Regions from separate parts of the Dactylosporangium sp. NPDC000555 genome, predicted to be linked through region 2. Evidence: riboswitches for the same ligand, from Rfam matches in the RefSeq annotation. Region 2 holds a riboswitch; the other holds the start of a gene.
The links. A riboswitch is a leader RNA that binds a small molecule or an ion and turns the genes downstream of it on or off. The one in region 2 is predicted to bind cyclic di-AMP.

Region 1: it holds a riboswitch for cyclic di-AMP, as region 2 does, so the genes downstream of both, ABT297_RS05505 (hypothetical protein) here and ABT297_RS26855 (C40 family peptidase) in region 2, are expected to answer to the same signal.

What each region holds. Positions count from the first base shown of each region.
Region 1 is NZ_JBEPDB010000005.1:17,761-23,873, reverse strand. Features, by position in the region: gene ABT297_RS05510 (aldo/keto reductase) at 4-834, opposite strand; cyclic di-AMP (ydaO/yuaA leader) riboswitch at 1,029-1,180, shown strand; gene ABT297_RS05505 (hypothetical protein) at 1,554-2,327, shown strand; gene ABT297_RS05500 (polyprenyl synthetase family protein) at 2,358-3,461, opposite strand; gene ABT297_RS05495 (SanA/YdcF family protein) at 3,673-4,449, opposite strand; gene dnaG (DNA primase) at 4,554-6,113, shown strand, end outside.
Region 2 is NZ_JBEPDB010000051.1:9,042-15,154, reverse strand. Features, by position in the region: gene ABT297_RS26870 (chromosomal replication initiator protein DnaA) at 1-303, shown strand, start outside; gene ABT297_RS26865 (DUF5753 domain-containing protein) at 571-1,398, shown strand; gene ABT297_RS26860 (hypothetical protein) at 1,395-1,535, shown strand; cyclic di-AMP (ydaO/yuaA leader) riboswitch at 1,763-1,910, shown strand; gene ABT297_RS26855 (C40 family peptidase) at 1,975-2,907, shown strand; gene ABT297_RS26850 (methyltransferase domain-containing protein) at 2,963-3,745, shown strand; gene ABT297_RS26845 (Rv0361 family membrane protein) at 3,799-4,212, shown strand; gene ABT297_RS26840 (sigma-70 family RNA polymerase sigma factor) at 4,279-5,202, opposite strand; gene ABT297_RS26835 (NAD-dependent epimerase/dehydratase family protein) at 5,580-6,113, opposite strand, start outside.

The DNA.
Region 1 (6,113 bases), on a different contig from region 2:
ACGCTAGAACTCCTCCCAGGTGCGGGGGTCCTGCTTGACCGGGACGCCGGTGTCGAGGGCGTCGATCGCGGCCATGCCGCCGGCGGTCAGCTCGAAGCCGAACAGGTCGGCGTTGGTGCGCTGGCGGTCCGGGCTGCCGGAGTGCGGGACCACGGTGACATCGCGTTGCAGCAGCCAGCGCAGCACGATCTGGGCGCTGGTGACGCCGAGCCGGCCGGCGATCGCCGTCACCGACGGGTGGTCGAGGATGCCGGTGTTGCGCTCCAGCGGGCTCCACGCCTGGACCACGGTGCCGGTCCGCTGTACCGCGGCGACGAGCTCCGGCCGCGGATGCGAGGGAGAGACCTGCAGCTGGTCGACGGCCGGCTGGATGCCGGTCTCGGCCACGACGGCGTCGAGGTGCTCCGGCAGGAAGTTCGACACGCCCAGCGAGCGGATCAGGCCCTCGCGCCGCAGCTCGGCCATCTCGGCGTACGACTCCACATAGCGACCGACCGCGGGCAGCGGCCAGTGGATCAGGTAGAGGTCGACGTACTCCAGGCCGAGGCGCTCCAGCGAGCGCTCCAGCCCGGCCCGGGTGGAGCCGCGGCCCTGGTCGCTGCCGCGCAGCTTGGTCGTGACGAAGAGCTCGGCGCGGGGCAGGCCCGACTCGCGCACGGCGGCGCCGACGGCATCCTCGTTGTCGTACGACGCTGCGGTGTCGATCAGGCGGTAGCCGGACCCGATCGCGGCGAGGATCGCGTCCGTGGCGCGGCGGCCCTTGAGCGGGTAGGTGCCGTAGCCGACGACGGGCATGTCGAGGCCGGAGTTCAGCTTCACCGACGGGATGCTCATGCCCCAACACTAGGCCCGGCTCGTAGGAGGGCGACGGACAAGATGACAGGCCGGGTGACAGCGCTCGGTGAGCATACCGGTGCATCGGGTGGGATCCCGGTGCTGTGGTTGGCCGAGGCGGAAGCCGCCCAGTATGGTCGGGTCGTCTGCTCGGTCGACGTGCGCCGATCACGGTGCCGCCGGGTGGGCGCCGTCGAGCCGCACCGCCGAGTCGCACAGCGCACCTCGGCATCGCGGGCCGGGGACCCACGCAGTCCTTGGGGTGTATCCGTGACCGAGTCACGGTAGGGCGAATCCTCCCGTCCGAACCCGTCAGCTAACCCGGTAGGCGGCACCGGAAGGAGAACTGTTCGTGCCGCATCTCCATGCTCCGACAGCGGCCGCCCGCCGCCATGCTCAAAGACGGGTGAACGCCAGGACGTAGCGCCTGGCCGCGCTCCAACGCTGATCGACGCCCAATCGTCGCGCGACACCGGCCGAGCCGGGGGGTCGCGCCGATACCACGCGCCCTCTCCCGTGCGGAGTCCCTTGCACGCCCGCTCCGGCGTGCGCTTCGCCGTGCGCTGATTCGCGCCGTATTCCCGTGCCGTCTTCTCGTGCCGTCTTTCTCGCGCCTTCTTCCCGCGCAGCCGTTCCCGCGCCGTTCCGTTTCGCGCGCTGACGCCGCGGCGCCCTGCCGTGCGCCCAGATCGCGCCGTCTTCGATGAGGAATCGCTTACGTGAAGTCACTACCGCGCCAGTTCCAGTCCAGATACCGGCTGGTCAGCCTGCCCGTGCGAACCGGGGCCGTGTCCGCCGTCGTGCTGTCCGCGACGCTGTTCGCCACGGGTTCCGCCGGCCGGCCGCCGGCCGTGCACCCGCCGGTCGCGGCCGCCGCGTCCGCTTATGCGTACGACGCGGCGCTCGTGTCGCCGTTGCTCGACGGCACCGCCGCCGTCCCGGCGGCCGAGGCGCCGCCCGCCGCGTCCGCGACCACGCCGGCCATGCCGATCATGCCGGCCGCGCCAACCACGCCAACCACGCCGACCGGGCCGACCGGGCCGGCCATGCCACAGCCACCGCGCCCGGTCGCCGGGCTCGACCAGACCCAGATGAACAACGCCGTGACGATCGTGCGGCAGGGCCGCGCCCAGGGGCTGCCCACCAGGGCACTCGTCGTCGCCGTCGCCACCGCGATGCAGGAGAGCGACCTGTACAACGTCGCCAGCCGCGCCGTGCCCGCCTCGCTGAAGCTGCCGCACGAGGGCGTCTCGCAGGACCACGACTCGGTCGGGCTGTTCCAGCAGCGCGCGAGCCAGGGCTGGGGCACCGTGCCCGAGCTCATGAACCCGGTCCACTCGGCGATGCTGTTCTACAAAGCGCTGACCCGGGTCAAGGGCTGGCAGAACATGAGCGTGACGGCCGCCGCGCAGGCGGTGCAGCGCTCGGCGTTCCCGGGGGCGTACCAGAAGCACGCCGCCCGGGCCGAAAAGGTCGTGGCGGCCATCGACTGACCGCCCGCCCGTCGCGCGCCGCCGCGGCGCTCAGCGCGGCGCGGTGGTCGCGCGGCGGGCCAGCGCGACAAGCTCGGCGACCGAGGCGGGCGACGGGGAGGCCAGGTCCAGGGCGAGCAGCGCCTGGGAGAGCAGCTCCTCGGCCTGGCGGCGGCACCAGTCGCGGGCGCCGGACTGCTCGATCGTCTTCGCCGTGCGCTCGGCGTCGGCGTCGCTGAGCCGGCCCCGGCCGTCGAACAGCCCGGTCAGCTCGTCGGCGCCGGCCGCGATCGCCGCGGCGACGGGCAGCGAGCGCCGGCGGCGGCGCAGGTCCGGGTACGCCGGCCGGCCCGGGCCGTCGTCGGCCCAGATGCCCAGCAGGTCCTCGGTGAACTGCACGGCGAGGCCCAGCCGGACGCCGAACAGGCGCAACCGCTCGACCTGGGCCGCCTCGCCGCCGCCGGCCACGGCGCCGAGCGCGCAGGCGCAGCCGAACAGCGCGCCGGTGCGCTGCTCCACCATCGCCAGGCAGTCGCGCAGCAGGTCGGTGCGCTCCTCCGCGGCGGAGTCCGGGCGGGTCTCGCGCAGCGCGAGCGAGGCGTGCTGGCCGTGCAGGAGCTCCTGCACGGTATCGCCCAGGATGCGCATCATGACCCGGTCCGGCCCCGGCTGTCCGGAGCGCTGCCGCAGCCGGCCCGGCGCGATGTGCGTGGGGTCACCGGTGGCCACGACGTCGAACGCGAGCGCCAGCAGGGCCTCGCCGCCCAGCGCCGCCGGCTGGGTGCCGACCACGCTCCACGCGGCCCCGTCGGAGCGCCCGTCGACCAGGTCGCGGCGGATCGCCGCCCAGTGGTGCATGAGCTCGACGGCGACGGCGGAGGGCACCGCGTCGTGCGGGTCGCCGCCGACCGCTGCCGCGCACACCAGGGTGAGCGCGCTGCGCAGCGACGCGCCCGGCGCGTCACGGCCGGAGTGCCAGCCCAGCTGCAGCTCGGCGACCTCGCGGGACGGCTCGGGCAGCCGGTCGATCGCCGCGCGCAGCGGCGGGCCGACGAGGCCGCCGGACCAGCGCAGGACGTCGTCCGTGGTCCGTAGCACGATCACCATCAGCCGCGCCACCCAACCCGTCTCACCGGGCGCCCCATGCGCACGCACGCCGTCACCGGACTCGCACCACCCATCGCATCGCACCTGACAGATCTGGCCGCGTCGATGCGGCGCCAAGGACCTGGTCAAGTATGCCGAAGCGACCGGCCGCGCACGGCGAAAACGGCGATGGCGGGCGGATGTGGCGAGGACGGTTGCCGCCCGTCTGGTGCGTGTCGCGCGAAGTTCCGCGTGTCGTCCCGCATCGGCACGCCGTCCACTATGGAGCGTGTGCGGCCACCGCCTGCCGGAGTGCCGGATCCGGCGTGGACCCCACGGCCGGCGGCCGGTGCCGGAACACGTCCCAGGCGGCCTTCCAGCCGGCCCCGACCTCTCTGGTCCCGTTGTACCAGATCGTCACCTGCTGGCAGCCCCGGCAGCCGGCCGGCACGCCCCTCGCGTCGACGCCGACACCCCTGCAGAGGGTGACCGCACGGTACAGATGCGCGTCCTGACTGACCAGGAGCGCGCGGTCGACGCCGTACACGTCGTGAGCGCGCCGGCACGTGTCGTAGGTGTCCAGTCCGTACGGGTCGAGCACCAGCCGAGCCGGGTCCACACCCCGCGCCGCGAGGTAGTCGCGCATCACCTCGACCTCGTTGCCGGAGCCGCCGTGCGCGTCGCCGGAGATCAGCAGCACCTTCACCTTGCCGGAGGAGATCAGCGCCGCCGCCGCGTCGAGCCGGTTGCGCAGGAACGACATCGGGTCCTTGCCGCCGTTCTCGAGCTGGGCGCCGAACACGATCGCCACGTCCGCCGCCGGGGCGCGATCGGCCGGGACGACCCGGCCGGAGGCTCCGGCGCGGATCCAGGCCGTCGGCACGAGCACCAGGGCGGCCAGGAGGACGGCGGCGACCGTCAGGCGGAGCAGGGCGCGCCGGCGGCGGCGCCGGTCGTCGGGCAGGCGCCCGGAGAGCCCAAGCGTGGCGATCATCACCCAGCGCCGGCGGTACCACGGGGCGACAAGCGGCCGTTGCGGCCCGGACTCGATCGGCATGGGCGCAGCATGGCACGGCCCGGCGACTCGCCGCCGTCCCGCGAGTCGTAAATTGTCGGTGCCACGAGGCAGGATGTAGGCGTCGGACCGGTGGGAGGTGGGGGTTGGCCGGCAAGATCAAGGACGAGGACATCGCCCTGGTCCGGGAGCGCACGTCGATCGAGGACGTGATCTCCGAGCATGTCACGCTGCGCTCGGCGGGCGGTGGCAACCTCAAGGGCCTGTGCCCGTTCCACGACGAGAAGACCGCCTCGTTCAACGTCTCGCCCACCCGGAACGTGTATTTCTGCCACGGCTGCGGCGCCGGCGGCGACGCCATCAAGTTCCTGATGGACCACGACCACCTGAGCTTCGTCGAGTCGGTCGAGCGGCTCGCCGCGCGGGCCGGGCTGCAGCTGCGATTCGTCGAGGCCGGCAGCGCCCCGATCCGCCCCGCCGGGCAGAAGCAGCGGCTGATCGCCGCGCACGCCGAGGCCGCCCGGTTCTACGCCGAGCGGCTCGGCACGCCCGGTGCCCGCCCCGCCCGCGAGTTCCTGGCCCAGCGCGGGTTCAGCAAGGAGGCCGCCGAGCGCTACGGGTGCGGGTTCGCCCCCGACGGCTGGGACCACCTGAGCAAGCACCTGCGCCAGAAGGGTTACTCCGCGCAGGAGCTGACCACCGCCGGCCTGTCCCGCGAGGGGCGCTCCGGCGGGCTCATCGACCGGTTCCGCCGCCGGCTGGTGTGGCCGATCAAGGACATCTCCGGCGACGTGATCGGTTTCGGCGCGCGGCGGCTGTTCGACGACGACGACGGCCCGAAGTATCTCAACACGCCCGAGACGCCGCTGTACAAGAAGTCGCACGTGCTGTACGGCATCGACCAGGCCAAACGGGAGATCGCCAAGCAGAGCCGGGTCGTCATCGTCGAGGGCTACACCGACGTGATGGCGTGCCACCTCGCCGGGGTGCCGGTGGCGGTCGCGACCTGTGGCACCGCGTTCGGCGCCGACCACATCTCGGTGCTGCGCCGGCTGCTGCTGGACGCCGACGGCTACGGCGGCGAGATCATCTTCACGTTCGACGGCGACGCGGCCGGGCAGAAGGCGGCGCTGCGCGCGTTCGAGGACGATCAGCGCTTCGTCGCCCAGACGTTCATCGCGGTCGGCCCCGACGGCATGGACCCCTGCGACCTGCGCCTGGCCAAGGGCGATGTGGCCGTACGCGACCTGGTCGCCGATCGCCAGCCGCTGCTCGACTTCGCGCTGCGCTCGGTGATCCAGCGCTTCGACCTCGACACCGCCGAGGGCCGCGTCGGCGCGCTGCGGGCGACCGCGCCCCTGGTCGCCAAGATCAAGGACCGCACGCTGCGGCCGGAGTATGCTCGCAAGCTCGCCGGCGACCTCGGCATGGAGCTCGAGACCGTGCAGCGCGCGGTCAACGCGGCCGCCAAGGGCGTCGCCGACCCCGTGCCCGCCCAGCAGCAGCGGCGCATCCTGGCCCCCGACAGCGCTGAGGCGCTGGTCGAGCGGGAGGCGCTCAAGCTGGCGCTGCAGCAGCCGGCGCTGGCCGGCCCGATGTTCGACGCGGTCGGCGCCGACATGTACACGCATCCGATGTATTCGGTCCTGCGCGCCGCGGTCGCCGAGGCGGGCGGCGCGTCCAGCGGCAGCGCCGGCGCGGTGTGG
Region 2 (6,113 bases):
CCGTCGACGCGGTGGGCGGGGCCGCTCGAGGCTTCCGCGGCGCCGGCGACGCATGATGCCGGCGAGCGCTCAGCGGCGAACGCATGGTGGATCGCGGTCGGCGTCATCGTCGTCGGGCTGGCCGTCGCCGCGGGCGTGCTGGTCGGCCTGCGGCTGGCCGCGCGTGCCGGGCAGCATCCCAGCGGCGCGGCCGGGGCCGGCAGCGGCGGGCGCGCGGCGCTGCTCACCACGGTCGAGCGGGCGGCTGCCGGCATCGAAACCGGCCCGTCCGGCGGCTGCGGGCCGGTCACGGTCACCTCGTAGAAGACGCACCGGGGCGGCGAGGCCTGAAGTCCCGGTCAACCGGCGACGGGAGGTTGTACGGCGGGTAGCCGGGAACCATGAGGCGTGCCTCCACCGACCTGGGCGATCCAGCCGCCGTGATGGCGAGAATCTTCCTGGATACGCACGCCCCGCAGTAGCCAGTTACGAGAAATCGGAACGCGCTAGGTGCATCTGCCGCAATCCGGGTAGAAACGCGGAGCCCTCGACCTGGGCGATGCCATTTGTACGCGATTGGGGTGATGGTCCATGAGCGGGCCTATCGTGGGCAAGCGCCGCCTCCGTGCCGAGCTGCGACGGCTGCGGCGCGAGCGGGAACTGACCCAGGACCTCGTGGCCGCCGAGATGGAGTGGTCGCTGTCCAAGCTCATCCGTATCGAGAACGGCACCGTCGCCATCTCGGTGAGCGACCTGCGCAGCCTGCTGGCCTACTACCGGGTTCACGACCCGCGAACGGTCGACGAGCTGCTCGAGCTGGCCCGCGCGGCGAAACGGCGGATGTGGTGGGACGAGTACCGCCCGATGCTGCTCGGTCAGTTGATCACCTACGTCGGGTTCGAGGCGGAGGCGACCCGCATCGGCGAGTTCTCGCCGATCATGTTCCCGACACTGCTGCAGACGCGGCGGTACGCCCACGCCACCAGCGACGCGGAGTCCCCGCTCGCCGAGCGCCGCGTCGAGTTCCACATGCGCCGCCAGGAGGAGTTGTTCAACCGCGAGGAGCCGCCCCACATCCAGGTGATCCTGGACGAGTCGGTGCTGCGCCGAAGCCCCGCCCCCGGCGACGAGGCGCTGCTGATCGACCAGCTCGAGCACACGATCGAGTTCGCCCAGCGCCCGTACACCGACGTGCGCGTCGTCCCCCTCAACGCCGGGTTCCACGCCGGCTGGGAGGGCGACTTCACGGTGCTGGAGTTCGGCGCGGACGACGGGGTGCTCTACCGCCAGCAGTTGCTCTGGGAGGAGCCGGAGCTCATCACGACGTACCGCGGCATCCTCGAACGACTCGGCCAGCGCGCCCTGTCGCAGGAAGCCACGCTGGACCTTCTGCGACAGGTCGCCCACGACCTGAAGTGAGCCGGCCGGCCGGCTACTACGCGGCCCCGGGCAGCGAACGCGGCACCGGCCTGCTCGGGCCGCCGGCCGGCCGCGGCGGCCCGCCGAACGGCGTCGGCCACGAGCGCGGGCCGACGTCGGCCGCGCGGCATCGCTGAACGCGATCGATATCGCGCCTCGCCCGGCACACCCGAATCAAGCCCCCGGCAAATGTCACTGTCCGATGTGGAAGACCAACCGGCAGTAATCCGGACTTTTAGGTTTATTAGATATCGAGGGGGACGCACGCCTTTCGCATGGCGGATGATCACGTTAAGTTAGGCCCTGGCCTGTTCGGCAGTCCGCCGTCCACCCCGGACGGCGCCGGGCAAGCGCCGCCGAATCGAACTCGGCGCCACCCGATCACCTTTGGGTGCGCGCATCGAACCGGGGACCCACAAACATTCGTGTGGGGTGAATCCGCAACGTCGCGGTAGGGCGTCCTTCTAGCCCGAACCCGTCAGCTAACCCGGTAGGCGGTCGGTGAAGAAGGGTCTTTCCTTGTCCACTGGACACCGTGCCGGTCGGTCACTGCTGCGAACCTTGTTCATCGGGCTCGTGTCACTCACCGTGCTGGCGCCAGCGGCGGTCGCACACGCCGAACCCACGCTCGCTGAGATCGAGGCCCAGCTCGACAAGTCGAACAAGGATCTCGAGGCGACCATCGAGGCGTGGAACAAGATCAATATCGATCTCGCGGCCTCCCAGACCAAGGCGACCGAGCTGCAGACGAAGCTCAAGCCGCTCGAGGACAACATGGCTGCCGCCAACGCCAGCGTCGAGGGCGTGGCGATCGCCGCGTTCAAGACGTCGGGCAACCTTCGCAGCCTCTCCATCATGCTCAACGCGACGTCGTCGGACTCGCTGATGGACAAGCTGTCGCTGCTGCAGCAGTTCACGCGGCAGCAGCAGAAGGAGATCGACGACTACAAGGCCGCCAAGTCGAAGGTCGACGACGAGAAGAAGCAGCTCGACCAGACCATCGCGGCGCAGAACACGCAGAAGGCCGACCTCGAGAACCAGCGCAAGAAGATCGAGGGCGACGTCAAGAAGCTCGAGGCCCTGCAGAAGAAGGCGGTCGCCGCCGGCAGCACGAAGGTCAATCCGCCGAAGATGGACCCGGGCAACCTGCCCGCGGTCTCCGGCAGCGCCGGCGCCGTCGTGAGCTTCGCGCAGGCCCAGCTCGGCAAGCCCTACAAGTGGGGCGCGGCGGGCCCGAGCAGCTGGGACTGCTCCGGCCTGACGATGGGGGCGTGGAAGGCCGCGGGCGTGACCTTGCCGCACAACGCGGCCAGCCAGTGGAACACCGTGGCGCACATCCCGCGGTCCTCGCTGGCCCCGGGCGACCTGGTGTTCTACAACGGACTCGGGCACGTCGGGATCTTCGTCGGCAACAACACGATCATCCATGCACCACACACGGGCGACGTCGTCAGATACGCGAAGGTCGACATCGACAGCATCTACGGATTCGGCCGCGTCAAGACCTGACCCGGCGACGAGGGGCCGCGGATCGCATCGATCCGCGGCCCTTCATCATTGGGACATGGCCTCGTGGGACCCGCAGCAGTACAACCGCTTCGCCGAGGAGCGGGCCCGGCCGTTCCGGGAACTCGTGGCCCGGATCCCGACCACCGGCGCGGTCGCGGTCGTGCACCTCGGCTGCGGGCCCGGGACGATGACCGCCACGCTCGCCGAGCGCTGGCCGGACGCCGCGATCCTCGGCATCGACTCCTCGCCGCAGATGATCGCCGCAGCCACCGAGCTGCAGACTCCGCAGCTGCGCTTCCGGCTCGGCGACGCCGGGCAGTGGCGCCCGCAGCGCGGCTCCGTCGACGTGATCGTGGCCAACGCCTCGTTGCAGTGGGTCGACGACCACGAGGCGCTGCTGCCGGCCTGGGCCGCCGGGCTGGACGACGGCGGGACGCTCGCCTTCCAGGTGCCGATCACCACGCACGACCCCGGGTTCGGACGGGTCGCGAGCCGGCCGCGCTGGGCACCGCTGCTCGCCGGCGCGCTGGAGGCCACCGGGCCGCGCTCGGCCACGCCCGTGCTCGAGGCAGCGGAGTACGTACGGCTACTCAGCGTGACGGGCCTCACGGTCGACGCCTGGGAGACGACCTACTACCACGTGCTACCGGGCGACGACCCGGTGTTCGAGTGGTTCAGGGGCACCGGCCTGCGGCCCTACCTCGACGCGCTGTCACCGGAGGACGCCGAGGCGTTCGCCGCGGAGGTCCGGGAGGAGCTGCGGGTGCGGTACCCCCGGGAGCCGTTCGGCACGATCCTGCCCTTCCCACGGCTGTTCGTCGTCGGACATCGTGCCTGACCGCGTCGGGTGGTTTACATCGCGCGTTGACCGGTGTCCCTACGCTGGCGCGCGTGAGTAAAACTGCGAAGATCATAATTTTCAGCCTGATCGGCGTCGTCGTCCTGTGTTGCGGCGGCGGCGGGGCCGGGCTCTTCTTCATCATCAACTCGGCCACCAAGGAACCGAAGGCCGCGGCCGGGAACTTCCTGACCGCGCTGGAGGCCGGCAACGACGAGGGGGCGTACGCGCTGCTGTGCCGCACCGCACAGACGAACTACGGCCCCGAGGAGTTCGCCTCGATCGTCAAGAAGAACGTGCCGGCCTCGCACGACTTCAGCTGGGGCGGCTCGTACAGCAACGAGAGCGGCGTCGAGACCGCCTCGATCACGGCAAACATCACGTACAAGAGCGGCGGCAAGGGCGACCACAAGTTCGCGATGCGCAAGGAGAACGGCGCCTGGAAGGTATGTGGCGATCCGTACTGACGACCGGCACCGGCACAACGAAAAGCCCCGGGTCGCCTCGACCCGGGGCTTCTGGCAGTTCAGGGGTTACGCCGCCTGCAGGCCCTCGGCGCGGGCCAGCTCACGCAGCCGGCCGAGCGCCTGGATCTCCAGCTGGCGGATCCGCTCGCGGGAGAGCGAGAACCGCGTCGCGACCTCGGTCAGCGAGTGCTCCCGCCCGTCCTCGAGGCCGTAACGGGCCCGCATGATGCCGGCCGAACGGTCGTCGAGGTGGTTGAGCAGGCCCTCGATCCGCTGCCGCTCAAGGGCGGCCAGCACCACGTCCTCCGGCGACGGGGCGTCGGAGTCGGCGACGAGGTCACCCAGGTTGGTGTCGCCGTCGTCACCCACGGGAGTGTCGAGCGAGACGGTGTCCTGCGACCAGCGCATAAGCTCGTGCACCCGCTCGACGGGCACCCCGAGCGCGGTGGCCAGCTGCTCCGGCTCCGGCTCGTTGCCCAGCTCGCGGGTCAGCTGACGCGCGACGTTGCGCATCCGGTTGACGTCCTCGACGAGGTGCACCGGGAGCCGGACCGTGCGCTCCTGCTGCGCGATCGCCCGGCTGATCGCCTGGCGGATCCACCACGTCGCATAGGTCGAGAACTTGTAGCCACGGACATAGTCGAACTTCTCGACGGCCCGCACCAGGCCGGTGTTGCCCTCCTGGATCAGGTCGAGCATCGGCATGCCGGACCGCACGTAGCGGCGGGCGATCGACACCACGAGCCGCAGGTTGGCCCGGATGAACCGGTCCTTCGCCCGCTCGCCCTCGGCCACCAAGCGGTGCAGCTCCGCGGCGGTCACGCCGTCGGGGACCTCGTCGCTGTCCAGCAGGTGCTCCGCGTATAGCCCAGCCTCGACCGCCTTGGACAGCTCGACCTCAGAAGCGGCGTCGAGCAGCGGCGTGCGGGAGATCTCATGCAGGTACACGCCGACCAGGTCGCGCTCCTCGGCACCTGAGTCGGGTCGCATCTCCACTTTCACGTTCTCCACTTCGGGCCCCTCCCCGCTCCATCCTTCGCCTTCCCCGTTTCACCCTGCTAAAACGGGTGCCCCCCGGGGTATGCCCCCCACACAACAGTCAAAGCGCGTTCCGAATTCCGCCCTCAGGGGCGATTCGGTGACGGCCCCTGAGAGTTGCACCACTTACCTAGACGCTCGGGAGGCTGCTCCGGTTCGCTTCGGTTGCAACAAGTGATACGTGGTGTTCCTGCCCGTCAGACGCCTGAATTCGCTGTGAGTTCCCTGGGAACGCCGGTGCTTGGGGCGCCCGACGCAGCTCGGGCACGGTTCTCCATCGGCAGCTGTCGGCCCTGCGACAGCCTTTTGCGCAAGCTCACCACCACCTACTACCCGGCGAGCCATTCCTGCAACAACTCGGCCTCTTCGTGGATACCCAGCCCGTTGGGCGTATCGATGTGTGATCTGTCACGAATTGCGCCGAGGGTGTCCCGGACGGTCTCCGCCAGGGGCCGGATGCGCAGGCCGGCGGCGATCGAGGCGGTCACGTCGCGGTCCATGAACCCGGCGTACTGCGGAAGGGGGAGCCAGAAGGGCAGCGACCGCTGCCCGCTCCACGGCGCCACCCCGCGCTCGAGCAGGAACTCCTGGGTGACCCAGGTGGGCGCCTGCGGGACCCCGGCGCCCTCGGCGAGCGCCTGGTGGAACTCCCGCCTGGTCATGGGCGCGCCGATGCCGTCGAACGCGCCGGTCAGCCCGGCGCCGGCGGCGGCCAGAATCCAGTCGGCCAGGTCGCGCACGTCGACGAGCTGGACCGCATCGTCCGGCCCGCCCGGCGCGAGCACCTCGCCGCCCCTGGCCGCCCGGCGCACCCAGTACTCGAACCGGCCGGTCGGGTCCTCCGGCCCGACGATCATCCCGGC